DNA from 2 places in the Microlunatus capsulatus genome. Region 1 is predicted to be linked to the other one. Evidence: predicted binding sites of a transcription regulator. Region 1 holds the regulator's gene; the other holds the start of a gene.

Region 1 (6,471 bases):
ATGTCGTCGAAGCCGCAGACGGAGACCTGGCCGGGGACGTCGACGCCCAGCTCGGCGAGGGCGGTGAGCGCCCCCAGGGCCAGCACGTCGCTCAGGCCCACGACGGCCGTCGGGGGGTCGGGACGGGCCATCAGGGCCCGGGCGGCGGCCGCGCCGGACGCCAGCGCGTTGTGCCCGCCCGAGACCAGGGTGAGCCGGCCCGGCAGGCTCTGCTGCAGGCCGCGCAGCCGGGAGGCGTAGTCGAGGAAGGTGACCTCGGCCGGGTCGAGCTCGACGACCTCGCGGCCGGCGGGTGCGTTCCGCTCCACCAGCACGGCCACGTCGCGGTGGCCCAGCGCGGCCAGGTGCTCCCCGACCAGCACGCCGCCGCGCAGGTCGTCGATGGCGACCCAGGACGAGTCGGGGTCGTCGCGGATGTCGGTGCCGACGAAGCGGATGCCGCGGGCGCGGGCCAGCGCGGCCGCCGGGTGCTGCTCGGGCAGGCACATGATCGTCAGGGCGTCGATGCTGGCCCGCTGGATGGCCGTCACGTCCGGCTCGTTGTCGGAGAAGGACAGCGGCATCAGCAGCACGCTCGTCTGGTGCTGCTCCACCACCTCGCTGAGCCCGGTGAGGAACTCGACGGCGAAGGGGTCGGAGAAGGCGTAGGACAGCTGCTCGGTCAGCAGCACCCCGACCGCCCCCGACCGGCCCGACCGCAGGGTGCGGGCCGCGGCGTCGGGACCGGCGTAGCCGAGCTCGGCCGCTGTCGCGAGGATGCGCGCGCGCAGCTCCCCGGACAGCTGGTCGGGGCGGTTGTAGGCGTTCGAGACGGTCGCGGGGGAGACGCCCAGCGTCGCCGCCAGCGTCTTGACCGTCACCCGACCCATCGTCCGCCCCTCCCGTTCGCCGACCTGTCAGAACCGGTACCGGCTCTGACCGGCACCCAGTCTGACAACCCGGTGGGAGCCGCCGTGGTCCTCACGCGAGCGGCAACGTCGGGCGGGTGCCCTTGACGCCCCGGCCGGCCAGCGCGGCGTAGCCCGGCGCGACCGCGCCCGCCACGTGCTCGGCGGGGTAGGGCCAGCTGCCGCGGGCCAGCGCGTCGGCCTCGCCGACCCCGGACTCGACGAGGTGGGTGAGCTCCCCGGACACCGCGGCGACCCGGCCGCGGGTGCCGAAGACGAACTCGCGGTCGACGAGGTCGCCGTGCCCGGGGACGGCCCGGGTGCCGGCGGTCATCAGCCCGATGACGCCGTCGAGGGTGGCCCCCCAGGCGTGCGGCACGCTGTCCGGCCCCCACCAGGGGGCGGCCGTCTCCGGCGTCGGCGCGGACTCGACGAGGTCTCCGACGAACAGCAGGTCGGCGTCGGGGACCACGACGACGAGGTCGCCGTCGGTGTGCCCCGGACCCAGGTGCGCCACCTCGACCCGCCGGTCGCCGAGGTCGACCGCGACGGCGACGGCGATCTCGCGGGACGGCGGCACCAGCGCGGCCGGGTCCAGCCCGAGGGCCTGGGCGGCCTCGGCGGACGCGCGCGAGGCCAGGGCCGCGGGCAGGGTCTCGTGGCCGAGGGTCGCGACGTCGGCGAAGGCGGCCAGCCCGAAGGCGTGGTCGGAGTGCGCGTGGGTGACGACGACGCCCACCAGCGGCAGCGCGGTGACGTCCGCGACCGAGGCCCGCAGCGCGGCGCCCTGCTCCGGGCTCGACCCGGTGTCGACGAGCAGCGCGCCGGTCCGGCCCAGCACGAGCCCCAGGTTGACGCCCTCGGGCTCGGCGACGGCGACGAGCACCCCGTCCGCGACCTCGCGCCAGGGGCCGAGCGAGAACTGCGGACCGGGGGCGCCGTCGCGGGCCCGTCCTGCCGGGGGCTGCTGGTCCATCCCGCTAGACTGGCACTCTGGCCTTCCGAGTGCCAACCCGGCCCGACCGGGTGCGCCCGGGGCCACCACCACGACGAGGCACGGGCCGCGCCCGGGGCCGCCGACACGACAGAGGAGGGGACGTGGACGAACGCAAGCTCGAGGTGCTGCGCGCGATCGTGACCGACTACGTGTCCAGCCAGGAGCCGGTGGGCTCCAAGGCGCTCGTCGAGCGGCACGACCTCGGCGTCTCGCCCGCGACGGTCCGCAACGACATGGCCGCGCTGGAGGAGGAGGGCTACATCACCCAGCCCCACACCAGCGCCGGCCGGATCCCCACCGACAAGGGCTACCGGCTGTTCGTCGACCGGCTGGGCACCGTGAAGCCGCTGTCCCCGGCCGAGCAGAAGGCGATCCACACCTTCCTCTCCGGCGCCGCCGACCTCGACGACGTGCTGCTGCGCACCGTCCGGCTGCTCGCCCAGGTCACCCAGCAGGTGGCGATCGTCCAGTACCCGACGCTGAGCCACTCCACGGTGCGGCACGTCGAGGTGGTCTCCCTCTCCACCTCCCGGATGCTGCTCATCCTCATCACCTCCACCGGCCGCATCGAGCAGCGCGCCCTCGAGCTGCCCGACCACGACGCCGAGACCCTGGCCCAGCTGCGCGCCCAGCTCAACGCGGCGACCGTCGGCCACTCGTCCTCGGCCGCCGCGGCCCGGCTCAGCACGCTGACCGGGGAGCTGCCGCCCGAGCTCGGCGCGATCGGCCAGGCGGCCGTGGCCACCCTGCTGGAGATGCTGAGCAGCGAGGCGTCCAGCCGGATGGTCGTCGGCGGGATGCCGAACCTCACCCGCTACGGCGCCGAGTTCGAGACGACCGTCAAGCCGGTCCTCGAGGCGCTGGAGGAGCAGGTCGTGCTGCTCAAGCTGATGGGGGAGGCCACCACGGCCGACGCCGTCACCGTGCGCATCGGCCAGGAGAACCCGTACAAGGAACTACAGTCGACGTCGGTCGTCGCGAGCGGCTACGGCAGCCAGCTCGACATGTTCGCCACGCTGGGCGTCGTCGGACCCACCCGGATGGACTACCCCTCCACCATGGCCTCGGTGCGTGCCGTCGCCCGCTACGTAGGCCGTTTCCTCTCCGAAGGATGATCACCCCACACCATGAGCTCTGACTACTACGAGATCCTCGGCGTCGCGCGCGACGCGACGCCGGAGCAGATCAAGAAGGCCTACCGCCAGCTGGCGATGAAGCTGCACCCCGACGTGGCCACCGAGGCCGACGCCGGCGACAAGTTCAAGAAGGTCGCCGAGGCCTACGAGGTGCTCCAGGACCCCAAGAAGCGCGACCTCTACGACCGCGGCGGCGACCCGCTCGGCGGCGGGATGGGCGGCTTCGGCGGGGGCGGCGGCTTCGGCGGCCAGGCCGGTGGGTTCGACTTCACCAACCTCGTCGACGCCATGTTCGGCCAGCAGTCCAGCCGGGGCCCGCGCTCGCGCGTCCGCCGCGGCCAGGACGCGCTGGTCCGGCTCTCGCTGGAGCTGGCCGAGGCCGCCTTCGGCACCACCAAGCCCCTGCAGGTCGACACCGCCGTGCTCTGCCCCCGCTGCAGCGGCTCGGGCGCCATGGAGGGCTCCGAGCCCGAGACCTGCCGCACCTGCCACGGCCAGGGCGATGTCACCCACGTGCAGCGCTCGTTCATCGGCGACATCCGCACCACCCAGCCGTGCCCGACCTGCCGCGGCTACGGGACGGTCATCCCCGACCCGTGCGTCGAGTGCGCGGGCGACGGCCGGATCCGGTCCTCGCGGACCATCAACGTCAAGATCCCGGCCGGCGTCAGCACCGGCAACCGGATCCACCTGGCCTCCCACGGCGAGGTCGGCCCGGGCGGTGGCCCCGCCGGCGACCTCTACGTCGAGCTCTCGGTGGCCCAGCACGAGATCTTCCGGCGCGACGGCGACGACCTCGAGGTCGTCGTCAAGATCCCGATGACGGCGGCCGCCCTGGGCACCGAGGTGTCGGTGGCCACCTTGGAGGCCGACCTCGAGGACTCCGACGCCGACGACCGCAGCGTCCAGGTCGCGGTGCCGGCCGGCACCCAGTCCGGCACCCGGGTGGCGCTGGAGGGCAAGGGCGTGCCGCGCCTGCGCTCGAACGGCCGCGGCCAGATGGGCGTCACCCTCCTGGTCCAGACCCCGACCCGGCTCGACGAGGAGCAGCGCGAGCTGGTGCGCCAGCTCGCCGAGCTCCGCGGCGAGGACGGGCCCGAGGGCACCGTCCAGAAGCACGGCCGGGGTGTCTTCGGGCGCCTGCGGGACGCCTTCGCCGGGCAGTGACCGGGATGACGGGCCGGCCCGGGGGGACGCGGTGACCGCGCCCCTCTTCCTGCTGGAGAGCCTCGCCGACCCGCTGCCCGCGGTGGGCGCGACGCTCGAGCTCGGCGGGGACGAGGGCCGGCACGCCGCCGTCGTGCGCCGGATCGCGGCCGGCGAGCAGGTGCTGGTGGCCGACGGCCGCGGGCGCGGCGTCCGGGCCGAGGTCACCGCGGCGGCGAAGACCGGCCTGACGCTGCGGGTGCTGGAGCACCTCGCGGGCACCGGACGTCCGCTGCGCGTGGTCGTGGTCCAGGCCCTGGCCAAGGGCGACCGCTCCGAGCTCGCCGTGGAGATGCTCACCGAGGTGGGCGTCGACGAGATCTGGCCCTGGCAGGCCTCGCGCTCCATCGTCCGCTGGTCGGCCGAGCGCGGGGAGAAGTCGCTGGCGCGGTGGCGTTCCACCGCCCGCGAGGCCACCAAGCAGTCCCGACGGCTGGCGCAGCCGGACGTGCGGCCCGTGCTCAGCACGGCGCGGCTCGCCGCCGCGCTGGCCGGCGTCGACGTGGCGCTGGTGCTGCACGAGGACGCCACGACGGCGCTGCGCGAGGTCGCGCTGCCCGCGGAGGGGACCGTCGCCCTCGTCGTCGGGCCCGAGGGCGGCATCGCCCCCGAGGAGCTGGAGCGCTTCGCCGCGGCCGGCGCCCGCGCCGTCTCGGTCAGCGACGCCGTGCTGCGCACCTCCACCGCCGGCGTCGTCGCCGTCGCGGGCCTGCTGCTGCGCTGAGGCCTGGCGGGTGCCGCCGACCGGTGCCAGGCTGGCTCCCGGACGCGGGGCGCACCGGGCCCGGCGCCGACGCCCGAGGAGGAGCCCCGTGACCGTCTGGATCTGCCGCACCTGTGCCGTCGAGCACGCCGACACCGAGGTGCCGCCGACGGCCACCTGCGCGATCTGCAGCGACGAGCGGCAGTACGTCCGGCCCGAGGGCCAGCGCTGGACGACGCTGGAGGAGCTGCGGGCCGAGGGGCACCGCGGCCGCGTCGAGGAGGTCGAGCCCGGGCTGCACGGCATCACCGTCGAGCCGTCGGTGGGCATCGGCCAGCGGGCGCTGCTGGTCGCCACCCCGGGCGGCAACGTCCTCTGGGACCCCGTCGGCTACCTCGACGACGAGCTCGTCGCCGAGGTCCGCGCGCTGGGCGGCGTCGCGGCGGTCGCCTCCAGCCACCCCCACATGTTCGGCGCGCAGGTGGCGTGGTCGCGCCGCTTCGACGACGCCCCGGTCCTCGTGGTCGCCGCCGACGCCTCCTGGGTGCAGCGGCCCGACCCCGTCATCGAGCTGGTGCAGGAGACCGCCGAGCCCGTCCCCGGGGTGCGGCTCGTGCGCATCGGCGGGCACTTCCCGGGCAGCGCCGTCCTGCACCTGACCGGCCGCGACGGGCGCGGCGTGCTGCTGAGCGGCGACACCGTCGTCGGCACCCCGGACGAGCACTGGGTGGCCTTCCTGCGCAGCTACCCCAACAAGATCCCGCTCTCGGCCGCCGTCGTGGCCCGGGTGGCCGACCGCGTGCTGGCGCTGGACTTCGACCGGCTCTACGACAACGTCGGGGGCCGGGTGCGGCAGGACGCCGCAGCCCGGGTCCGCCGCTCGGCGGATCGCGTGGTCGCCTGGACGCGGGGCGACTTCGACCACCTCACGGGCACCGGCTGAGCCGGGTCCGGGAGGGCGGAGGGGCCGCGGGACCGCCGTCGCGTGCCGTAGTGTCGGGCCCTGCCGACGAGCGCCCGGACCGCAGGGCCGTCCGGGAGGGGGAGTCGCGTGAGCGTGCCGCAGGCCCTCGTCGCCGACCGCTACCGCCTGGTGGAGCGGGTCGGCTCGGGCGGCATGGGCGTGGTCTGGGAGGCCTGGGACGAGCGCCTCGAGCGCCGGGTGGCGCTCAAGCAGCTCCGCACCCACCCGGGCGTCAGCGAGGAGGAGGCCGAGCTCGCGAAGAACCGGGCGATGCGCGAGGCCCGGATCACCGCACGGCTGCACCACCGGCACGCCGTCCCCGTCTTCGACGTCGTCGAGCACGAGGGCCAGCCCTGCCTGATCATGCAGTTCGTCCCCTCGGTGCCGCTGTCCGGCGTGCTCAAGGAGGGCGGACCCCTGTCGCCGGCGGAGGCGGCGCGGCTCGGCGCCGAGGTCGCCTCGGCGCTCGCCGCCGCGCACCAGCTCGGGATCGTGCACCGCGACGTCAAGCCGGGCAACATCCTCGTCGCCGACGACGGCCACGCCCTGATCAGCGACTTCGGCATCTCCCACGCCCT
Region 2 (6,471 bases), 2.2 Mb from region 1:
GCGGCCAATGGTCCTGCGGCAGCTCGTCGCGGAACGTCAGCTCCAGCAGGTTGTGCACGACGACGTTGTAGAAGGCCGCGGGAGCGGAGTCGGCGGAGGCGCTGTAGTCCCAGCCGACGAGGGTGCGCTGGCCCTCCGCGACCCACGGGTCGGCCACCTTGACCCGGAGCAGCGCCGGCACCAGCTGCGCCGCGGGCCGCACGGTCTCGTCGTAGAAGATCTGCTCCGCGGCGTCGAGGGTGAGCGGCGGGGCCTCGTCCAGCCGGTCCCGGATCTCCTGGCTGCGCCAGCCGTAGGAGTACTCCGAGCCCACCGGGTAGGGGTACTGCCGCCCGATCACCGGCTGGTTGGCCGCGACGAGGTACCCGCTGGGCGGGTTGTAGGTGTAGGGCAGCTCCGCGAAGGGGATGCGTCCGGTCCAGTCGTAGCGCTCGTCCCAGCCCGGCGACGGGGTGCGCCCGTCGCCGCGGCCGCGCACGGGCAGGTCGCCGGGCAGCTGGTAGCCGATGTTGCCGGCGGTGTCGGCGTACACGACGTTCTGCGACGGCGCCGACAGCAGCGAGAGCGCGGAGCGGAACTGGGCGAAGTCCCGGGCCCGGTTGAGGGCCATCAGGGCGTCCATCGTCCGGCCCGGCGTCGAGCCCACCCAGCCGACGGCGACGGCGTAGCCCGACCCGCCGGACTGGCCGCGCTGCGCCCCCATCCGCTGCAGCTCGGCGCTGACGTCGGAGAGCAGCGGGCCGTGCCGCGACGAGCGGATCCGGAGCGCCCGCGGCTGCTCCTCGCCGCGCACCCGGATCTCCTCGGTGCGCAGCTCCAGCGGCTCGTAGGCGTCGCCGCGCCGCACGGTGTCGCCCTGCACCTGCTCCAGGTAGAGGTCCTGGACGTCGGCGTAGCTGGTCGTCATCCCCCAGGCGATCGTGGCGTTGTGGCCGATGACCACCCCGGGCACCGCGGCCAGGCTGAAGCCCGAGACGTCGAACGGGCAGGCCTTGGAGACGGTGCGGCAGTGCAGCCCCACCTGGGCGAAGGTCGAGGGGATCGACGTCGCCAGGTGCGGGTCGTTGGCCAGCAGGGCCCGTCCGCTGGCTGTCCGCGAGCCGGCCACCACGAAGGAGTTGGAGCCGATGCCGCCGGCCCCGTCGGCGGTGCCGAGGACCTCGGGCAGCACCCGGTCGACCTGGGCGGCCTCGGTCAGCGCGGGCCCGCCGGAGCGCAGCTCGGCCGCGGTGAGCCCGGCCGGGGCGGGACGCCGCGAGACGGCTCCCGCGCGCGGGTCGAAGAGGCCCTGCCGCACGGTTCCGCGGTCGAGGATCGGGTCGTAGCCCTCGAGCGGGTGCTCGGGGAACAGGACCGCGGTCTTCTCCGGGCCCAGGAGGGCGCTCAGCTGGCCGCGGGACGCCTCGGCGTCCAGGTTGGAGCCGAGCTGCCAGGCCATCACCTTCAGCCAGGACAGCGAGTCGGCCGCGGTCCAGTCCTCCGGCGCGGTCCGCAGGCCCTGCAGCCCGAGGAGCCGGTACTCCAGCGACAGCTCGGCCGGCGAGCGCTCGCGCAGGTAGCTGTTCACCCCGGCCGCGTAGGCGTCGAGGTAGCGCCGCGTGGAGGACGACTGCAGCCGCAGCTCCTCCTCCGCGACGCGGCGCCAGCCCAGGGTGCGGACGTAGGCGTCGGTGCTGACCTGGGACTCCCCGAACAGCTCGGCGAGCCGGCCGGCGGCGAGGTGGCGGCGGAAGTCCATCTCGAAGAACCGGTCCTGCGCCGCGACGAAGCCCTGGGCCTCGAAGAGGTCCTCGGGGTTGTCGGCGTAGACGTGCGGCACGCCGCTGCCGTCGCGGAGCACCTCGACCGGAGCGGTCAGGCCGGGCAGGGTCAGCTCGCCCGTCGTCGTCGGGGAGGACTCGCGCACGGCGCTGACCGCCAGGAAGGGCAGCACCACCAGCGCCAGCACGACGACGATGGCGGGGAACAGCAGCCAGCGGGGAAGGCGACGCACCGGCTCACTCTAGTGACCGGGCCGGGGTGCCGGCGCCGCGCCGGAGGAGCGCCCTCCGCCGACGCGGCCGGACGGTCGTTGGCAGTCGGTATGCTGGAGTGCTAAGTGCGCCGGGTCGCCATCCGGTGCCTGATCGACCTGAACCGGAGAGAGCACGCTCATGCCTACCTACCAGTACCGGTGCACCGAGTGCGGGCACGACCTCGAGGCCGTGCAGAAGTTCACGGACGCGGCGCTGACCGAGTGCCCGAACTGCGGCGGCTCGCTCCGCAAGGTGTTCAACGCCGTCGGCGTCGTCTTCAAGGGCTCGGGCTTCTACCGCACCGACAGCCGCAAGGCCCCCTCCGAGGGTGGCTCGTCCGACGGCGGCAGCAGCAAGCCGGCCCCCGCCAAGGAGAAGGCGGCCCCGAGCGGCTCCGGCGACTCGGGCTCGGGTTCGGGTTCGGGTTCGGGCAGCAGCGGGAGCGCGCCGGCCAAGGAGTCCTCCTCCGGCGGCTCCTCCTCGTCCTCCTCCTCCTCGTCGTCCACAGGGAGCAAGGCCGCCAGCAGCTAGGACTGTGGACGGCGCGCACGCTGCGCCGTCGCCTCCCGAGACTGACGGCGTGACCACCTCCGTCCGCTCCCGCCGCCGTCCGGGCGCCCCCGCCGGTCGCCGGCACCCGCTGCGGTCCCTGCTCCGCGCCGCGTCCTGGCACCGGCGGCCGCTCGCCGCCGTCGCGGCCGCGCTGGCCGTGCTCACCGGGGTGTCGGCCGCCCTCCCCGAGGGCCCGCCCGAGCGCACCGTGCTGGTCGCCGTCCGGGAGGTGCCCGGGGGCAGCGTCCTCGCCGCCGCCGACGTGGAACCCCGCGCCCTGCGGTCCGACGACCTCCCGGCCGCGGCCCTCGACGCCTCGGCCGCCGTCGTCGGGCGGGCGGTGAGCGCCCCGCTCGCGCGGGGCCAGGTGCTGACGCCGCTCGCCCTCGTCGCCCCGCGGGCCGGGCCGTCCTCCGCCCGGGTGGTGACCCCGGTGCGGCTCGCCGACGCCGGGGTCGTCGCCCTGCTCCGGCCGGGCGACGTCGTCGACCTCGTGGGCACCGACGAGCAGGACGGGACCGCCGACGTGGTGGCCCCGGCCGCCCGGGTGGTGACCATCCCGCAGATCGAGGAGGAGGCCGCGCCGGGCAGCGCCGGCGGCCTGGTGCTGGTGGAGGTGCCGCCCGGGACCGGGACGCGGCTGGCGCGGGCGGCCGCCCGGGGTCCGCTGACCGTCCTGTGGCGCTGACGCGGCCCTGTCCGTCGCCGGGACCCTCTGCTAGCGTCCGGCGGGTCGGACCGCGATACCCACCCACACGCCGGAGGAAACAGGATGCTGCAGGGTTTCAAGGACTTCATCCTGAGGGGCAACCTCATCGAGCTGGCGGTCGCCTTCGTCATGGGCACCGTCTTCGCCGCCGTGGTGGATGCGTTCACCAAGATCGTCCTCGACCTGCTCGGCCTCGTCATCCAGGTCAAGGGCCTGAGCGAGATCGCCGTCAACGGCGTGAACGTCGGCAACTTCATCACCGCGCTCATCACCTTCCTGCTCACGGCCGCGGTGCTCTACTTCGCCGTCGTCGTGCCCTACAACCGCTTCAGCCAGATCCGCAAGGCGGCCGAGCCCGAGAAGGCGGCCTCCAGCGAGGACCTGCTGGCCGAGATCCGCGACCTGCTGCGCGCGCAGAACCGCAGCTGACGCCGCTCCCCCGACGACTCAGACGCCGTGGTGCGGGGGCACGTCCTGCAGCAGCCGCCGCTCGTCCGCGCTCAGCGGGCGCGGGTCGGCGACGACGGCGGGCGGCGGTCCGCTGAGCCGGCGGCGCAGCTCGGCCACGGCCGAGCCCAGCTGCGCCGGTCCGAGGCCCTCGGCCAGGTCGGGCGGCAGCGGGTGGGCCCGGGTGAGCTCCGCGAGGTCCACCTGGACGCCCAGCCGGGGCCGGAGCAGGGCGGCCAGCGACTCCAGGTCGGGCCGGTCCTGACGCCCCAGGTCCTCGAAGCGGACGCCGGTGACGGCGTAGGCCAGCGCCTGGTGCCAGGCGGGCAGGGCAGCCTCGTCCACGTCCACCTCCGGGTCTCGACGGGAGGCCCATCGTCGCAGACCCGGACCGCCGCGGCGTGTGGCGCAGGCCTCAGCGGTCGACCGGAATACCCGAAGTAGTTGATTGTTGAACCACCCGTGACCGACCTCGACGTGACCCGTGACCTGACCGACTTCGAGCAGGAGTTCGACTCCGGGCTCGCCATCTCCGCTGACGTCGCGGACCAGCTGTTCCGCCGGGCGGCGACGGCGTACACCTTCTCCGACGAGCCCGTGACCGACGAGCAGGTCCAGGCCGTGCACGAGCTCCTCAAGTGGGGCCCGACCGCCATGAACACCCAGCCCCTGCGCATCGTGCTGGTCCGCTCCGAGCAGGCCCGCGAGCAGCTCGTCGAGCACATGGCCGGTGGCAACAAGGAGCGCACCGCCGCGGCCCCGCTCGTGGCCCTGCTGGCGGCCGACGTCGACTTCCACGAGGAGCTGGACCGGGTCTTCCCCGTCTACCCGAACGCCAAGGCGAACTTCGCCGACGAGCAGGCCCGGGCTGCCGCGGCGCACACCAACGCCGTCCTGCAGGCGGGCTACTTCATCCTGGCCGTCCGCGCCGCCGGCCTGGCCGCGGGCCCGATGGGCGGCTTCGACGCCGAGGCGGTCAGCCGCCAGTTCTTCCCCGACGGCCGCCACCGCGTCTTCCTGGTCGTCAACCTCGGCCACCCCAGCGAGGAGTCCTACCGCCCGCGCCAGCCGCGGCTGGACTACGACGAGGTCGTGACGACGGCCTGAGCCGTGACCCGGACGACGACGAGGCCCGCACCCCGGCCGGGGGTGCGGGCCTCGTCGCGTCCGGTCAGCCCTGCAGCAGGGTCCCGGCGGGCACAGTCCGCGGCTCGCCCTCGTCGGGCAGCCGGCCGGCGCCCACCACGGTGACGTCGGCCTCGAAGGTCCAGTCCCCCTCGACGGCCAGCCCGCTCGCCCCGCGCAGCGAGGGCGCCCCCGCCGGGAACCGCTCGTCGAACGCCGCGATCGTCTTGTAGTGCCGGCTGTCCAGGTCCACCAGCGGCGCCGGGTCGGCGACCCGGACCAGGTGCCCGGCGTCGTCGACCTCGTACACGTCGGAGCGCAGCAGCAGCAGGTCGTTGGTCGTCTTGACCGGCAGGAACCGCTCGCGGCCGACGCCGATGGCCGTCGCCCCCTCGAAGACCTCGACGGCCGCGCCCATCGCGCACTCGATCTGCACGACCGGCGTCGACGTCGGGTCGGACGGGTCGACGGTCTTCTCGTTCTTGATCAGCGGCAGGCCCAGGACCGAGTGCCGCTCCTTGAGCGTGCGGGAGAGCACCTGCAGGTCGAACCACAGGTTGTTCGTGTGGAAGTACGGGTGCCGGTGCTCGTCGGTGAAGTAGTGCATCTCCTCCTTCGCCGTCTGCGCGGTGTCGCGCAGGATCAGCTGCCGGTCGGCCTTGCGGATGGCGAGGTGCCCGCCCTTGCGGTCGGCCGCCGTCCGCCGGCAGATCTCGGCCGCGTAGGGCGCGCCGCTGGCCGCGAACCAGCCGGCGATGGTGGCGTCGGGGGCCGCCCCGAGGTTGTCGGAGTTCGACACCGAGGCGTAGCGGTAGCCGAGCGCCAGCAGCCGGTCGAGGATGCCCGAGGCCTCCAGGGCGGTGTAGAGGTCGCCGTGCCCGGGCGGGCACCACTCCAGCGTCGGGTCGGCCGGCCACTCCACCGGGGTGAGGTCGTCGGCGCGGAGCTTCGGCTCCTGGCTCTGCAGGAAGTCGAGGTCGAGGCCGTCCACGGCCAGGTCGTCGTAGCCGGCCAGCGCGGCGAGGGTGTCCTCGCGGGTGCGGAAGCTGTCCATGAACACCAGCGGCAGCTTGGCCCCGTAGGTCTGACGGGCCGCCCGGACCTGGTCGACGATGAGGTCGAGGAAGCTCTTGCCGTCGCGCACGGTCAGCAGCGACTTGGCGCGGTCCAGGCCCATCGAGGTGCCGAGGCCCCCGTTCAGCTTGATGACCACCGTCGCCGCCAGGGCCGCCCGGGCGTCCTCGTCGCTGACGGTGACGTCGCTGAGCAGGTCGGGGTGCTCCAGCGGCTCGATGCTGTCCTCGGGGATGAACCCGGTGACGCCCTCCTCGAGCTGGTGGTAGTAGTGGCTGAAGACGTCGACCGCCTGCGGGTTCACCCCGGCGGCGGCCATCTTGTCCTGGGCCTGCTGCAGTCCCTGTGCGCTCATCCCCCGATCCTAGGGACGCGCCGCCCGGCCGCCGAACCGGTCGGGGCGGGTCCGGCTACTTCTTCTTCGCGGGCCTCGGCGTCACCGCGGCCAGCACCGCCCGGGTGGCCCGGGTCATCTCGGCCTGCGCCTCGTCGCGGTCACCGGTCGGGGTGCCGTCACCCGGCTGCTCGCCGTAGTCGCCGAACCAGCTG

What was found. Region 1 encodes HrcA, which represses chaperone genes, less so after heat shock. Its sites were predicted from a motif close to TTGGCACTCGNNNNNNNCGAGTGCCAA; they were not measured.
Region 2: JOF54_RS14850 (FmdB family zinc ribbon protein) is a predicted target of HrcA. The motif match lies at 2,072-2,098, and genes of this name have one in related genera.

What each region holds. Positions count from the first base shown of each region.
Region 1 covers NZ_JAGIOB010000001.1:974,655-981,125, reverse strand. Annotated here, with positions in the region: gene JOF54_RS04540 (substrate-binding domain-containing protein) at 1-869, opposite strand, end outside; gene JOF54_RS04535 (MBL fold metallo-hydrolase) at 961-1,863, opposite strand; gene hrcA (heat-inducible transcriptional repressor HrcA) at 1,986-2,999, shown strand; gene dnaJ (molecular chaperone DnaJ) at 3,012-4,187, shown strand; gene JOF54_RS04520 (16S rRNA (uracil(1498)-N(3))-methyltransferase) at 4,219-4,950, shown strand; gene JOF54_RS04515 (MBL fold metallo-hydrolase) at 5,039-5,872, shown strand; gene JOF54_RS04510 (serine/threonine-protein kinase) at 5,981-6,471, shown strand, end outside.
Region 2 covers NZ_JAGIOB010000001.1:3,209,253-3,215,723, reverse strand. Annotated here, with positions in the region: gene JOF54_RS14855 (penicillin acylase family protein) at 1-1,993, opposite strand, end outside; gene JOF54_RS14850 (FmdB family zinc ribbon protein) at 2,154-2,546, shown strand; gene JOF54_RS14845 (SAF domain-containing protein) at 2,596-3,255, shown strand; gene JOF54_RS14840 (MscL family protein) at 3,340-3,705, shown strand; gene JOF54_RS14835 (hypothetical protein) at 3,724-4,068, opposite strand; gene JOF54_RS14830 (malonic semialdehyde reductase) at 4,186-4,830, shown strand; gene JOF54_RS14825 (UTP--glucose-1-phosphate uridylyltransferase) at 4,895-6,277, opposite strand; gene JOF54_RS14820 (alpha/beta hydrolase) at 6,333-6,471, opposite strand, start outside.